2 regions of the Streptomyces sp. NPDC058812 genome follow, and region 1 is predicted to be linked to the other one. Evidence: riboswitches for the same ligand, from Rfam matches in the RefSeq annotation. Region 1 holds a riboswitch; the other holds the start of a gene.
The links. A riboswitch is a leader RNA that binds a small molecule or an ion and turns the genes downstream of it on or off. The one in region 1 is predicted to bind thiamine pyrophosphate.

Region 2: it holds a riboswitch for thiamine pyrophosphate, as region 1 does, so the genes downstream of both, thiO (glycine oxidase ThiO) here and ACFW48_RS24755 (thiamine ABC transporter substrate binding subunit) in region 1, are expected to answer to the same signal.

Annotation. Positions count from the first base shown of each region.
Region 1 is NZ_JBHYOB010000012.1:150,044-157,259, forward strand. Features, by position in the region: gene ACFW48_RS24735 (VOC family protein) at 1-165, opposite strand, end outside; gene ACFW48_RS24740 (hypothetical protein) at 530-697, opposite strand; gene ACFW48_RS24745 (DUF6082 family protein) at 928-1,404, opposite strand; gene rlmN (23S rRNA (adenine(2503)-C(2))-methyltransferase RlmN) at 2,050-3,156, shown strand; TPP riboswitch at 3,231-3,336, shown strand; gene ACFW48_RS24755 (thiamine ABC transporter substrate binding subunit) at 3,416-4,504, shown strand; gene ACFW48_RS24760 (ABC transporter permease) at 4,480-6,150, shown strand; gene ACFW48_RS24765 (ABC transporter ATP-binding protein) at 6,187-7,206, shown strand.
Region 2 is NZ_JBHYOB010000016.1:60,723-67,938, forward strand. Features, by position in the region: gene pknB (Stk1 family PASTA domain-containing Ser/Thr kinase) at 1-1,400, opposite strand, end outside; gene ACFW48_RS28215 (thiazole synthase) at 1,601-2,398, opposite strand; gene thiS (sulfur carrier protein ThiS) at 2,401-2,601, opposite strand; gene thiO (glycine oxidase ThiO) at 2,598-3,830, opposite strand; TPP riboswitch at 3,828-3,939, opposite strand; gene ACFW48_RS28230 (hypothetical protein) at 3,992-4,342, shown strand; gene ACFW48_RS28235 (NAD(P)/FAD-dependent oxidoreductase) at 4,452-5,666, shown strand; gene ACFW48_RS28240 (Rv2175c family DNA-binding protein) at 5,744-6,109, shown strand; gene thiE (thiamine phosphate synthase) at 6,607-7,216, shown strand, end outside.

The DNA.
Region 1 (7,216 bases):
GTGCATGACCCCACCGCCCGGGGCATCGATCCTGAAGTTCTCACGGGCGCCGAACGCCCGCTGGTAGAAGTCGATCGCCGCGGCGGCGTCGTCGACCATGATGTGCGGGATCACGGCATAGCGGTAGCGGTCGGGGATCTCGAAGTGGGCTGTGTGCTCGCTCATGGCGAACCTCCTCGAAGGGACGCTGATCGGTTCCTGGGGCTTTGAATGGAGCCTAAAAGCTCAAGTTTGGTTCAGGTCAAGCGTCGATGTGGCGCTGCTGGATCTGCCTGAACGGCACCCACAGGCCCTGCCTCGCCGGTCGAAGTCACAACGCCGATCCGGGCGCTCGGTCAGGCCAGGCTTGGCCGAGCGCACCCTCCGCCCATCCCGCGATCTCGCCCTGACGGAGCCCGCACCCGGCGCCCACGTCCACCATGGGCGCCGGTGGCGCTGGGGGAGTGCTGCACGGACCGCCTGAACCTGGGCGGGCAGCCACGGCACGAGGCCCGCACGTCACCGTAGATGTCCCGCGTGTAGCCGCCACTCACGGCCGCTCCTGCTCGGCGCTCCCGACTCCGAAGCGGTCCGCCAGCGTGGCGAAGAGGAGGGCAATGGAGGCGACCTGGCCGATCAGGGCGTCCAGCATCGGCGAGTCTTCCCGCTCATAGACGGCCAGCTCTGCCGAGAGCCCGCGTTGCTCCGCCTCGTACACGGCTCCGGAGTGATGAGCGACCAGCGCACCAGGCGCGCCGGCGCACCCAGCGATTCGAGGTGCCGGGCACCGTCAGCGGCACGGTTCAGACTTTCTCCCCGTCATCAAGGCGGCTCGCTCCGCTCCCCGCACGCGGCAATCGGCCACCTGACGCCAGCGAGGAGGTACATCGCGGCTGGAGCGGTCGGTTCCGTGGCTTTACGCAGCCACTTTGGCGCGAGCCTCGCAGATCATGGCCCAACGTCGTGCGAGTTACTCTCGGCGGACTCATGAGCGCGGTCCGCGATGGCAAGGAATCTGCTCTTTCTCCTTGACTCCGCAGCTTCCAGCAAGCCCGCCCATCCTGACCTGCCTTGGTCCCAGTACTGCTTCCCCACGTCGCCGCTGAAGAACGTTCTCAGGTTCACCTCCAATTGCGCTTCATTTACGTCTTCGGTAATGAACGAGGAGTAGTACCAAGAGAAAATAAGGTTGGCGAACATCAGCTGCCTGGATCTTTCGTTGCTCTCGTGGCTCGCGATGTCGCCCCAGCATTGAGCCAACGAAATATCGTTAATTGACATTCCGATCAGCTCTCGATGCTGTGCCCTCATGCTTTCATCCTGCGAAATCTTCATTTGCCGGGATTGGAATCTCAGTGCAGCCGCAACGACGGCAAGCGAAATTGTAGATATGATGAGCGATACAACTGTTGCTATCTCGTCCATATGCCGGTCCCCTTCTGTCCACGACTTCCGCACTCGTCACTGCCCAAGGTATGTGTCGCTTCAAACGATCAGCGTGGACAGCTGCCCTTCGTGGGCGTGTCACGCAGATGGACTGGGGATCGGCGGAAGGGGGATTACGTGTCTGTACCGGATACTCACGCGGTGGGGCCGTCGGCCTGGGCCGTCGCAAGGTTCGGGCAGCATGCCGGCGCGGTCGCCGCTGCCGTTCCAGAGCAGCTGGCCAAGGCGCACGCGAAAGCTCATGCCGCGCACCTCGCAGCAGGGCTGAGGAAGCGGAGTCCTTACGGGTCGCCCTGGCGAGGGAGCCGGGGGAGTCCGTGCGGGACGTCCGCGGGTACGAATATGCGGTGATCAACGGTACTCGCCGTCGGCCGTTGGGCGCACGGGCCGCAGTCACCGGACGAGCTGGGAGCCTCCATGTGACTCGTCTGTGTGTTCTTTGCTGCGGACGCCGAGAAGGGCAGCCACGTCATTGCCTGGTCGCTGCGGTCGTGTCGGCGGAGCCCTGGGCCGTCTCTGGGCCGTCCGAGGCCGCTCAGTGGTGACCGGAGGCGACTACTGACGACAGTCGTAGCGACCGACCCCCGCAGGTCACCCATGTGGATCTGCGACACTGGGAAGGTCATGCCTAAGCCCGGAGAACTCACATTCATCGCCCCCCGCGGAGCCAAGAAGCCGCCGCGGCACCTCGCCGACCTCACGCCCGCCGAGCGCAAGGAGGCCGTCGCCGCGATCGGCGAGAAGCCGTTCCGTGCGAAGCAGCTCTCGCAGCACTACTTCGCGCGGTACGCGCACGACCCCGAGCAGTGGACCGACATCCCCGCCGGCTCGCGCCAGGGGCTCCGGGAGGCGCTGCTGCCCGAGCTGATGTCGGTCGTGCGGCACCTGTCGACCGACCAGGGCACCACCCGCAAGACGCTGTGGAAGCTGTTCGACGGGACGCTCGTCGAGTCGGTCCTCATGCGCTACCCGGACCGGGTGACCATGTGCATCAGCTCCCAGGCGGGCTGCGGCATGAACTGCCCGTTCTGCGCCACGGGGCAGGCGGGCCTGGACCGGAATCTGTCCACCGCCGAGATCGTGCACCAGATCGTGGACGGGATGCGCGCCCTGCGGGACGGCGAGGTCCCCGGAGGACCGGCCCGGCTGAGCAACATCGTGTTCATGGGCATGGGCGAGCCCCTCGCCAACTACAATCGCGTCGTCGGTTCCATCCGGCGCCTCACCGACCCCGAGCCGGACGGACTGGGGCTCTCCCAGCGCGGCATCACGGTCTCCACGGTGGGCCTCGTGCCTGCCATACACCGCTTCACCGGCGAAGGCTTCAAGTGCCGTCTCGCCATCTCGCTGCACGCGCCCGACGACGAGCTGCGCGACACCCTCGTCCCCGTGAACACGCGCTGGAAGGTGCGTGAGGTGCTGGACGCCGGGTTCGAGTACGCGGCCACGTCCGGGCGCCGGCTCTCCATCGAGTACGCGCTGATCCGGGACATCAACGACCAGGCGTGGCGCGGTGACCGGCTCGGGCGGCTGCTCAAGGGCAGGCCCGTCCACGTCAACCTCATCCCGCTCAACCCCACGCCCGGCTCGAAGTGGACCGCGTCGCGGCCCGAGGACGAGAAGGCGTTCGTCGAGGCGATCGCGGCGCATGGTGTGCCGGTGACGATCCGGGACACCCGTGGGCAGGAGATCGACGGGGCGTGTGGTCAGCTCGCCGCGAGCGAGCGGTAACCTGACCGGCGTCGTACATCGTCGTACGACAGCTTCATAACTTCATACGGAAGTACGTCCGGAAGTACATCTTCATATTCCGACAGGGGAGCGCCACAGCGCTGAGAGTGCGGCACCGGCCGCAGACCCTCCGAACCTGGCCCAGGTCATTCTGGGTAGGGAGATCGGTCACCACTCGAGCTGTTGCGCCCTGCCCGGGACCCTCGCCAGGGGTTCCGGGCGGGGCCGCGTCTTCTCCTGGTCACCCAGGAGGAATTCAGTGAGCATCACCAAGAAGGCCACCGTCCTGGCCGTCGGGCTCGGCATGGTCGGCGGCCTGGCCGCCTGCGGATCGTCGTCCGACGGCGACAGCCAGGGCTCCGGCGACTCCAAGACCGTGACCCTCGTCAGCCACAACTCGTGGGCCGTGTCGAAGGACGTCCTCGCCGCCTTCGAGAAGAGCTCCGGCTACAAGGTCCGCGTCCTGGAGGACGGCGACGCCGGGCAGGCCGTCAACAAGGCCATCCTCACCAAGGACAACCCCCAGGGCGACGTCTTCTTCGGCGTCGACAACACGCTGCTGTCCCGCGCCCTCGACAACGGGCTGTTCCAGCCGTACGAGGCGAAGGGCTCCGACCAGGTCCTCCCCGAGTACCGGGCCGACCAGGACAAGCACCGGGTCACGCCCGTCACCACCGGCGACATCTGCGTCAACTACGACAAGGCGTACTTCAGCGAGCACGAGCTGACCCCGCCGGACTCCTTCGACGACCTGATCAAGCCCGAGTACAAGGACCTGCTCGTCACCGAGAACGCGGGCACCTCCTCGCCCGGCCTCGGCTTCCTGCTCGGCACCGCCGCCAAGTACGGGGACGACGGCTGGCAGGACTACTGGAAGAAGCTGAAGGCGAACGGCGTCAAGGTCGTCGACGGCTGGGAGCAGGCGTACAACGAGGAGTTCTCCGGTTCGTCCGGCGGCAAGAAGGCCAAGGGCGACCGCCCGCTCGTCGTCTCCTACGCCTCCTCCCCGCCCGCCGAGGTGATCTACGCCGATCCCCAGCCGGCCACCGCGCCGACGGGCGTCGCCACCGGCACCTGCTTCCAGCAGGTCGAGTACGCGGGTCTGCTGAGCAACGCCGGGAACACCGAGGGCGGCAAGGCACTGCTCGACTTCCTCATCGGCAAGCAGTTCCAGGAGGACATGCCGCTGAACATGTTCGTCTACCCGGTGCGGGAGGGCGCCGAGATCCCCGAGGCGTTCCGGAAGTTCGGGCCCGAGGCCGAGAACCCGCAGACCATGGACCCGGCGAAGATCGCCGACAACCGCGACCAGTGGGTCAAGTCGTGGACCTCACTCGTACTGAAGTAGGCAAGGCGAGGACTTCGCGCGGGAGCGCGGCGCGGCTGGCCCTGATGGCCGTGCCCGTCGCGTTCTTCGCGGTGTTCTTCGCCTACCCCGTCGCCGCGATCGTCGCGCGCGGACTGGAGATCGACGGATCCTGGCAGTTCGGACGCGTCGCGGACGTACTCGCCCAGCCCGACGTCCGGCACGTGCTGTGGTTCACCACCTGGCAGGCGTTGGCCTCCACCGCGCTCACCCTGCTGATCGCACTGCCCGGCGCGTACGTCTTCGCCCGGTTCGACTTCCCCGGCAAGCAGGTCCTGCGGGCCGTGGTGACCGTGCCGTTCGTGCTGCCGACGGTCGTCGTCGGTACGGCGTTCCTGGCGTTGGTGGGGCGCGGCGGGCTGCTCGACGAGCTGTGGGGCGTACGGCTGGACACCACCGTGTGGGCGATCCTGCTCGCGCACGTCTTCTTCAACTACGCCGTCGTCGTACGCACCGTCGGCGGCCTCTGGTCGCAGCTCGACCCGCGGCAGGAGGAGGCCGCGCGGATGCTCGGTGCCTCGCGGCTGAAGGCCTGGCGGCAGGTGACGCTGCCCGCGCTCGCGCCCGCCGTGGCCGCCGCCGCGCTGATGGTGTTCCTGTTCACCTTCACGTCCTTCGGCGTCGTCCAGATCCTCGGCGGACCCGCCTTCTCCACCCTGGAGGTGGAGATCTACCGGCAGACCTCCCAGATCTTCGACCTGTCCACGGCCGCCGTGCTGACGCTGATCCAGTTCGCCGCGGTGGCCGCCATCCTCGCCGTGCACGCCTGGACGGTACGGCGGCGGGAGACGGCCCTGCGGCTGGTGGACGCGGCCACGACCGCGCGCCGGCCGCGCGGGACCGGGCAGTGGGCGCTGCTGGCCGGGGTCCTGGCCACCGTCGCCGTGCTCCTTGTGCTGCCGCTCGCCGTGCTGGTCGAGCGGTCGCTCGGCGCACCCGGGTTCGGCTACTACCGGGCGCTGACCCGGGAGGACGGCGGCGCTTTCCTCGTCCCGCCGATCGAGGCCATCGGCAACAGCCTCCAGTACGCCGTCGCCGCCACCGCCATCGCCGTGGTGATCGGCGCGCTGGCCGCCACCGCGCTCACCCGCCGCGACGCGGGCCGCTTCGTACGCGGTTTCGACGCGCTGCTGATGCTGCCGCTCGGGGTGTCCGCCGTGACGGTCGGCTTCGGATTCCTGATCGCGCTGGACGAACCCCCGCTGGATCTCAGAGCCTCCTGGATTCTCGTGCCGCTCGCGCAGGCGCTGGTCGGCGTCCCCTTCGTCGTACGGACCATGCTGCCGGTGCTGCGGGCGGTGGACGTACGGCTGCGGGAGGCGGCGGCGGTACTCGGGGCGTCGCCGTGGCGGGTGTGGCGGGAGGTGGACCTGCCGATGGTGCGGCGGGCGCTGCTGGTCGCGGCCGGGTTCGCCTTCGCGGTGTCGCTCGGGGAGTTCGGGGCGACCGTGTTCATCGCGCGGCCCGACAACCCGACGCTGCCGGTGGCCGTGGCGCGGCTGCTGGGACGGCCCGGGGACATGAACTACGGCCAGGCGATGGCCCTGTCGACGATTCTGATGCTGGTGTGCGCCGTGGCCCTGGTGGTGCTGGAGCGGCTGCGGGCCGACCGGAGCGGGGAGTTCTAGGGGTGCGGGAGTTCTAGAGATGCGGGAGTTCCACGGATGCTGCTGAGCCTCGAAGGCGCGACCGTCCGTTTCGGCGGCCGGGCCGTGCTCGACGCCGTCGACCTGGGGGTCGCCGAGCACGAGGTGGTGTGCGTGCTCGGGCCCAGCGGCAGCGGCAAGTCGACGCTGCTGCGGGCGGTCGCCGGGCTCCAGCCGCTGGACGCCGGGCGGGTGACGCTGGACGGGCGGGACCAGTCCGGGGTGCCCGCGCACAAGCGCGAGGTCGGGCTGATGTTCCAGGACCACCAGCTCTTCCCGCAGCGCGACGTGGCCGGAAACATCGCCTTCGGACCGCGGATGCGTGGCGCCTCCCGCGCCGGACAGCGGGAGCGGGTGGGGGAGTTGCTGGAGCTGGTCGGGCTGCCGGGTGCCGCTCACCGGTCCGTCGCCGCGCTCTCCGGCGGTGAGCAGCAGCGGGTGGCGCTGGCCCGCGCCCTCGCGCCCCGGCCCCGGCTGCTGATGCTGGACGAGCCGCTCGGCCAGCTCGACCGCTCGCTGCGGGAGCGCCTGGTCGTCGAACTCCGGGAGCTGTTCGGCCGGCTGGGCACGACCGTGCTCGCCGTGACGCACGACCAGGGGGAGGCCTTCGCGCTCGCCGACCGGGTCGTGGTGATGCGGGACGGGCGGATCGCCCAGTCCGGGACGCCTCTGGAGGTGTGGCAGCGGCCGGCCGACGCGTTCGTGGCCCGCTTCCTCGGCTTCGACAACGTCGTCGAGGCGACCGTCGTGGGACAGGCCGCGGACACCCCGTGGGGCAAGGTACCGGTCCCCGAGGACGCCCCGCAGGGTGCCCGCACCCTGCTCGTCCGGCCCGCCGGGGTACGCATGGTGGCCGCCGACGAGGGCCTGCGCTGCACGGTCACCGCACGCACCTTCCGGGGCACCCACGTCGCCGTCCACCTCCAGCCCGAGGACGCGCCGCGCCTGGAGGCGGCGTGCGCGCTGCGGGCGGCACCGGAGGTCGGGGACGCGATAGGAGTGGAGTTCGACGTGGCGGAAATCGTCGTGCTCGGATGATCGCCCCGCT
Region 2 (7,216 bases), on a different contig from region 1:
CCCTGGACGTCCGGCAGCTTCACGGTGTCGGGGCCGTCGGAGATCGTGAACGACACGGAGTCGTTCTTGCGGATGCGGGTGCCCACGCCGGGGTCGGTGCTGATGACCCTGCCGCGCTCCACGGTGTCGCTGTAGGCGTGCCGGACCTTGCCGGCGTCCAGCCCGGAGTCCTCCAGCCGGTCCCGGGCCTCGGCCTCGGTCTTGGACAGCAGCGGCGGGACCTTGGTGAACTGGCCGGAGTTGATGTACCAGACGCCCGTGCCGACGCCGAGTACCAGCAGTACGGCCACGACGATCGTCAGCGGGCCGCGTCGCAGCTCCGGACGGCGGCGCCGGGGCGGCGCCGGCGGGGGAGCGGCCAGCCGGCTGGTGCGGTTGACACCGTCCGCGGGGAAGCCGTTCGAGGCGATCCCGTCCGAAGTGCCGTCGTTCTCGTCCTCGTTGACGGGCAGCGGCCGGGGCATGGTGAGCGCGCGGGGGATCACGCTCGTGCGGTCCTCGGCGTTGTCGTGCTCCCCGGCGAGCGCCCGCGGCGGCACCGCGTCCAGCTGGTCCGCGTTCAGCGCCCCGCGCGCCTGGCGGGCCTGCGCGAGCAGTGCCACGGCGTCGTGCGGCCGGATCTCCGGGTTGCGCGCGGTCGCCGAGGCGACCAGTTCGTCCAGCTCGTACGCCATCCCCGGCACGGCTGCCGACGGCGGCGGCACGTCCTCGTGCAGGTGCTTGTAGAGCACCTGGGCGGGGGAGTCCCCGTCGTGCGGCTTGCCGCCGGTCAGCATCTCGTACAGGACGACGCCGCAGGCGTACACGTCGACCCTCGGGTCGGCGGTGCCGTGCTCGATCTGCTCGGGCGCCAGGTAGGAGACGGTGCCGAGGACGGATCCGGTGGTGCTGGTGACCGTGTCCACGGCCCGGACCAGGCCGAAGTCGGCGACCTTGACCCGGCCGTCGTCGCCTATCAGGACGTTTTCCGGCTTCATGTCCCGGTGCACGAACCCGGCCCGGTGCGCGGCGCCGAGCGCGGCCAGCACCGGCTCCAGGATGTCCAGCGCGGCCCGCGGCCGGAGTGCCCCGCGCTCGCGCAGCACGTCGCGCAGGGTGCAGCCGGCGATGTACTCCATGGCCAGGTAGACGTACGCCCCCTCGGCCCCCTGGTCGAACACCTGTACGACGTTGGGGTGGTCGAGCCGGGCCACCGACTTCGCCTCGCGGATGAACCGCTCCACGAAGATGGCGTCGGTCGCGAGCGTCGGGTGCATCACCTTCAGCGCGAGCACGCGGTCGAGGCGGGTGTCCACGGCCCGGTAGACCGTGGCCATCCCGCCGACCGCGATCCGCGCCTCGACGCGGTACCGGCCGTCGAGCACCTGCCCGACGAGAGGGTCCTGAAGGGTCGTGTCCACGCAGGTGAGTCTACGAGCCACCACGGACACCCGGCGTCGCCGCCGACGAACGGGGGCGGTACTGCAGCGCGCCTGTGACGCTTCTTACGCCCACGCACGGCCGCCGACGGCGACGAGCCCCCACGGGCGAGGCCCACCTCTCGTCCGACTGGGAACGGGTGGTGCGCGGGTGGGAGACGAAACGGCAGGACAGCGCAGGCTCACTGAAAAGCGGGCCGCTCCGGATCAAGCACCGCCAGGCCCTCCGCAGGAGACGACGCCTCGGCGAAGTGCCGCCGCGGAATCCGCCCGGCCCGCCGCGCCAGCCGCCCAGCCTCCACCGCGGAAGACATGGCGGCAGCCATCAGCACCGGCTCCTGCGCCCGCGTCACCGCCGAGGCGAGCATCACACCCGCGCACCCCAGCTCCATCGCCAGCGCCACGTCCGACGCCGTACCGGCCCCCGCGTCCAGAATCACCGGCACACGCGCGTGCTCCACGATCAGCTCGAAGTTGTGCGGGTTGCGGATGCCCAGCCCCGACCCGATCGGCGAACCGAGCGGCATGATCGCGGCGCACCCGACATCCTCCAGCTTCCGCGCCAGGACTGGGTCGTCGTTCGTGTACGGCAGCACCGTGAACCCGTCGTCGACCAGCGTCTCCGCCGCGTCCAGCAGCTCGATCGGGTCCGGCAGCAGGGTGCGCTCGTCGGCGATGACCTCCAGCTTCACCAGATCGGTGCCGAGGGCCTCGCGCGCGAGCCGCGCGGTGAGGACCGCCTCCCCGGCGGTGAAGCAGCCGGCCGTGTTCGGCAGCACCCGGATGCCGAGCTTCTCCAGCACCGACAGCACGGAACCGTGCACCGAGGCGTTCACGCGTCGCATCGCGACGGTCGTCAGCTCGGTACCGGAGGCCACGAGCGCGCGCTCCAGCACGTCGAGGCTGGGCGCCCCACCGGTGCCCATGATCAGGCGGGACCCGTAGGACGTACCACCGAGGACAAAGGGATCGTCGGCCATGGTCAGCCTCCTTGGACAGCGGTGAGGACCTCGACACGGTCGCCGTCGGCCAGCGCGGTGGCGGGCCACTGCGCGCGCGGGACGACGGTTTCGTTCAGGGCGGCGGCCACACCGGACGGCGCCGCGGTGAGCGTGCCCACCAGGGCGTCCAGGGCCGTGCCGGGAGCCACCTCGCGCGGCTCGCCGTTGACGGAGATGTTCATGCGGGCTGCTCCGAGAGTCGCTGGAGTGCGGGGGCGGCGCCGAAGCGCCGGGGGGTGAAGGGGCGGGCCTCGGCCGGCAGCTCCCCGGTGGTCAGGGCGTGTGCCATGACGTCGCCGGTGACCGGAGTGAGCAGGACGCCGTTGCGGAAGTGCCCGGTGGCCAGCAGCAGGCCGTCAAGACCGGTCGGTCCGAGCAGCGGGGCGTTGTCCGGTGAACCGGGGCGCAGACCCGCCCGGGTCTCCGTCAGGGGCAGCTCGGTGATGCCGGGGACCAGCTCGTGGGCGTCGCGCAGCAACTCGTAGACGCCGCCCGCGGTCACCGTCGTGTCCCAGCCCAGCTCCTCGCTGGTGGCGCCGACGACCAGCTCGCCGCTCTCCCGGGGGACCAGGTAGAGGGGGTTGCCGCGCACCACGGCACGCACCGTCCGGTTCAGCAGCGGCCCGTGCGTCCGCGGCATCGTCAGCCGCAGTACCTGCCCCTTCACGGGCCGCACCGGCGGCAGAACGTCGTCCGGGACGCCCGTGAGCCGTCCGCTCAGGCTGCCCCCGGCCAGCACCACCTGCCCGGCCTCCAGCGCGGTGCCGTCGGCCGTGACGACACCCGTGGCCCGTTCGCCGCCGCGCACGACGGTGAGCCGGTCGGCCCACACCCGGTGGAAGACGACGCCCGCGCGTTCGCAGGCGGCAACGAGCGCGCCAGCGAGGCGCCGGGGGTCGATCTGATGGTCGCCGTCCACCCGGAGCCCCCCGCGCACACCCGGCGCGAGCATCGGCTCCAGGCGCCGGCACTCGCGCCCCGACAGCCACTCGGACTCCAGGCCCGACCGCTGCTGGAGCGCGTGCAGTTCCCGCAGGTGGGCCCGGTCGTCGGCGTCCAGCGCGACGGCGAGGGTGCCGCACCGGCGGTACCCGAGGTCGTGGCCCGTGAGGTCGGCCAGCTCGGCCGCGAACTCCGGGTAGCGGCGGGCCGAGGTGAGATTCAGCGCGAGCAGCGTCTGCTCGCCGTGGTGCAGCTCCGTCACGGCGGCCAGCATCCCGGCGGCCACCTGGGCGGCCCCGCCGCCCGGCTCGGGGTCCACGAGGGCCGTGGCGAGCCCGCGCTGCGCGGACCGCCAGGCGGTGACCAGGCCGATGATCCCGCCGCCGACGACGAGGACGTCCGGCGTACGCGACGACGCGGCCGCCGCGGCAGCCCCGGACACGGAAGCAGAAGTCGGTGGTGACGACATGGGCGTCCAGCCCCTCCCTTCGCCGGCATGACCCGGATCAGGTTCGTACGGTCGGAGGCCGCCAGCCTCCCTCTCAGCCCGGTGCGTCCGGGCTCCCGCGAGTGCTTTACGTTGGCCACCCTAGCCCGCAGCGCATCGCACTTGTAAGGGAGCCTCCGCCCGTGGCGCGTTCACTCGACGGTCTCGTTCTCGCCCCCGTCGCCGACCAGGCGCCCGGCCAGGTGGGTACGCGAACCCGGTTCACCTACCACGAGCAGGACGGCGCCGTATGGGCCGAGTACGCGGGCGGTGACGTCGTCCGCGGACGTCTGGTGGGCACCAGGGAGGGCGACCGCCTCGACTTCCGGTACGTGCAGCTCAAGACCGACGGAAGCACGTCGTCGGGACACTGCGTGTCGACCGTCGCCGAGCTGCCGGACGGGCGGGTGCGCCTGGACGAGACCTGGGAGTGGGAGTCGCGGCGGGGCAGCGGGACGAGCGTTGTGGAGCAGGTCACTGCGCACGAGCACTGACTGACGAACTGTCAGTGTCTAAGGTGATCAGGTGAGCGAGCAGACGCAGGAGCAGACCCGGGAACGGGGAGCGGACGCGGAGCGCCGTGTGGTCGTGGTGGGCGCCGGCATGGCGGGCGTGCAGACCGCGGTCGCCCTGCGGGAGCAGGGTTTCACCGGCACCGTGACCCTGATCGGCGCGGAGCCGCACCAGCCGTACGACCGCCCCCCGCTGTCCAAGGCCGTCCTGCTCGGCACGGCCGAGGGCTCCGCCTTCGACGTCGACTTCGAGGCACTCGGCATCACCCTGCGGCTCGGCTGCGAGGCCCTGGGCGTCCGCCCCGGCACGCACGTCCTGGACACCTCCGACGGACCCGTGCCGTACGACGTCCTCGTCCTCGCGACCGGCGCCGAACCGATCCGGCTGCCCGGCGCGGAGGGCGTGCCCGGAGTGCACCTGCTGCGCACCCTGGACGACGCCGAACGGCTGCGGCCGGTGCTCGCCCGGCAGCACGACATCGTGGTCGTCGGCGCGGGCTGGATCGGCGCCGAGTTCGCCACCGCCGCGCGCGAGGCGGGCTGCGCCGTGACCGTCGTGGAGGCCGCCGACCGGCCCCTCGCCGGCGCGCTGCCCACCGAGGTCGCCGCGCCGATGACCGGCTGGTACGCCGACTCGGGCGCCGTACTGCGCACCCGCGCGCGCGTGGAGCGCGTCGAGACGGGCGGTCCCGGGGAGCCCGGTGGACCCGTGGAGCCCGGCCACGTCGTCGTCCTCGACGACGGCTCGCGGCTGCCCGCCGGCGCGGTCGTCGTCGGCGTCGGAGCCCGGCCCGCCACGGCCTGGCTCGCCGGCTCCGGGATCGACCTCGGCGCGCACGGCGACGTCCTGGCCGACGACCGTCTGCGCACCTCCGTTCCGGACGTCTACGCGGTCGGCGACTGCGCGTCCTTCCCGTCCGGACGCTACGGCGAGCGGCTGCTGGTGCACCACTGGGACAACGCCCTCCAGGGCCCGCGCACGGTCGCCGCCAACATCATCGGCGCCGCCGTCGGTGAGGCCCCGGTGGCCTACGACCCGGTGCCGTACTTCTGGTCCGAGCAGTTCGGCCGCTTCGTCCAGTACGCCGGTCATCACACGGCCACCGACACCACCCTGTGGCGCGGCGACCCCTCGGGACCGGCCTGGACGGTCTGCTGGCTGCGCGAGGGCCGCCTGGTCGCCCTGCTGGCGGTGGGCCGCCCCCGGGACCTGGCCCAGGGCAAACGCGTGATCCAGGCCGGCACGACGATGGACCCGCGGCTGCTGGCCGACCCGGCGAGGCCGCTCAAGGCGGCGACGGCGTAGCCCTCCGCCCGGGTGCGGCGGCCCGGGTCGGACGGGTCTGGTTTCCGACTGTCAGTGCCAGATGGCAGGCTTGGGACGTGACCGAGATTGACGCAAAGATCGATGCTCTCGTGCCTGCCTGGCTCACCGTCCCCGACATCGCCGAGATGCTCGGCGTCGAGGTGACCCGCGTACGCCAGCTGATCAAGGAAGGCCAGCTCATCGCCGTGCGGCGCGGTGAGAACCGCGCGCTGCACATCCCCGCGGCCTTCATCGACGAGGACAAGGTCGTCAAGGGCCTGGTCGGGACCCTGACGCTGCTGCGGGACGACGGCTTCACGGCCGAGGAGATGCTGGAGTGGCTCTTCACGCCCGACGAGAGCCTGCCCGGCACCCCCGCCCAGGCGCTGAGCGAGAATCGCGGCACGGAGGTGAAGCGCCGCGCCCAGGCGCTCGCCGTCTGACCTGACACGCACCGCCCGGCGTGCGGGCCGCGGCCCGCGGTCCCCAGCGGCCATGACGGTCCGCGGTCCCGTACGCCACGGCCGCGACCCGCTGCCGCCGCCCGACGACCGGACCGCGGCGCGGTCGCCCACGGTGCACGGGCGCGGCCATGGCGCGCCGCAGCCCGTAATGCCGGGCAGCGGCCGCCGCGGGCGCCCGCATTCCATGGGCCGCGGGCCACCTGCGGCGAGCTCCCTGTTTTCGGGGCCGAGGGGAGTCCGTGTTCTCGGGGCCGAGGGAGTCCGCGGCCCTGGGGCCGAGGGGAGTCCGCGGCCCCGGGAGCGGAGCCCCCCGGTCCGGCGGGCCGCGAGGCGACCGTGGCACGACACGCTCCGTATGCTCGGGGCCGGCGGTGCCCGCAGCTCCGCATCCCGAGGACCGCGTCACCATCGCGGCCCACAAGCCAAGGCCGCGCGGTCCGCCGCGGGCCCACGCCACCGACCTGGGGGACATCCGCATGCCCGACACCGCCGCGACCACCCGCGCCCGGCTCGCCGACGCCCGGCTCTACCTGTGCACGGACGCCCGCCGCAGCCAGGGCGACCTGCCCGAGTTCCTGGACGCGGTGCTGGCGGGCGGCGTCGACATCGTGCAACTGCGCGACAAGGGGATGGAGGCGGGAGAGGAGCTGGAGCACCTCCAGGTCTTCGCCGACGCCTGCGCCCGCCACGGCAAGCTCCTCGCGGTCAACGACCGGGCGGACGTCGCCCACGCCGCCCGCGCCGACGTGCTGCACCTCGGGCAGGGCGACCTCCCGGTGCCCGCCGCCCGCGCGATCCTCGGCGACGACGTCCTCGTCGGCCGCTCCACGCACGCCGGGTCCGAGGCCGCCGCTGCCGCCGTCCAGGACGGCGTGGACTACTTCTGCACCGGCCCGTGCTGGCCGACCCCCACCAAGCCCGGCCGCCACGCACCCGGCCTCGACCTGGTCCGGCACACGGCCGCGCTCGGCACGGACCGCCCCTGGTTCGCCATCGGCGGCATCGACCTCGGCAACCTCGACGAGGTGCTGGAGGCCGGTGCCCGGCGCGTCGTGGTCGTCCGGGCGATCACCGCGGCGGACGACC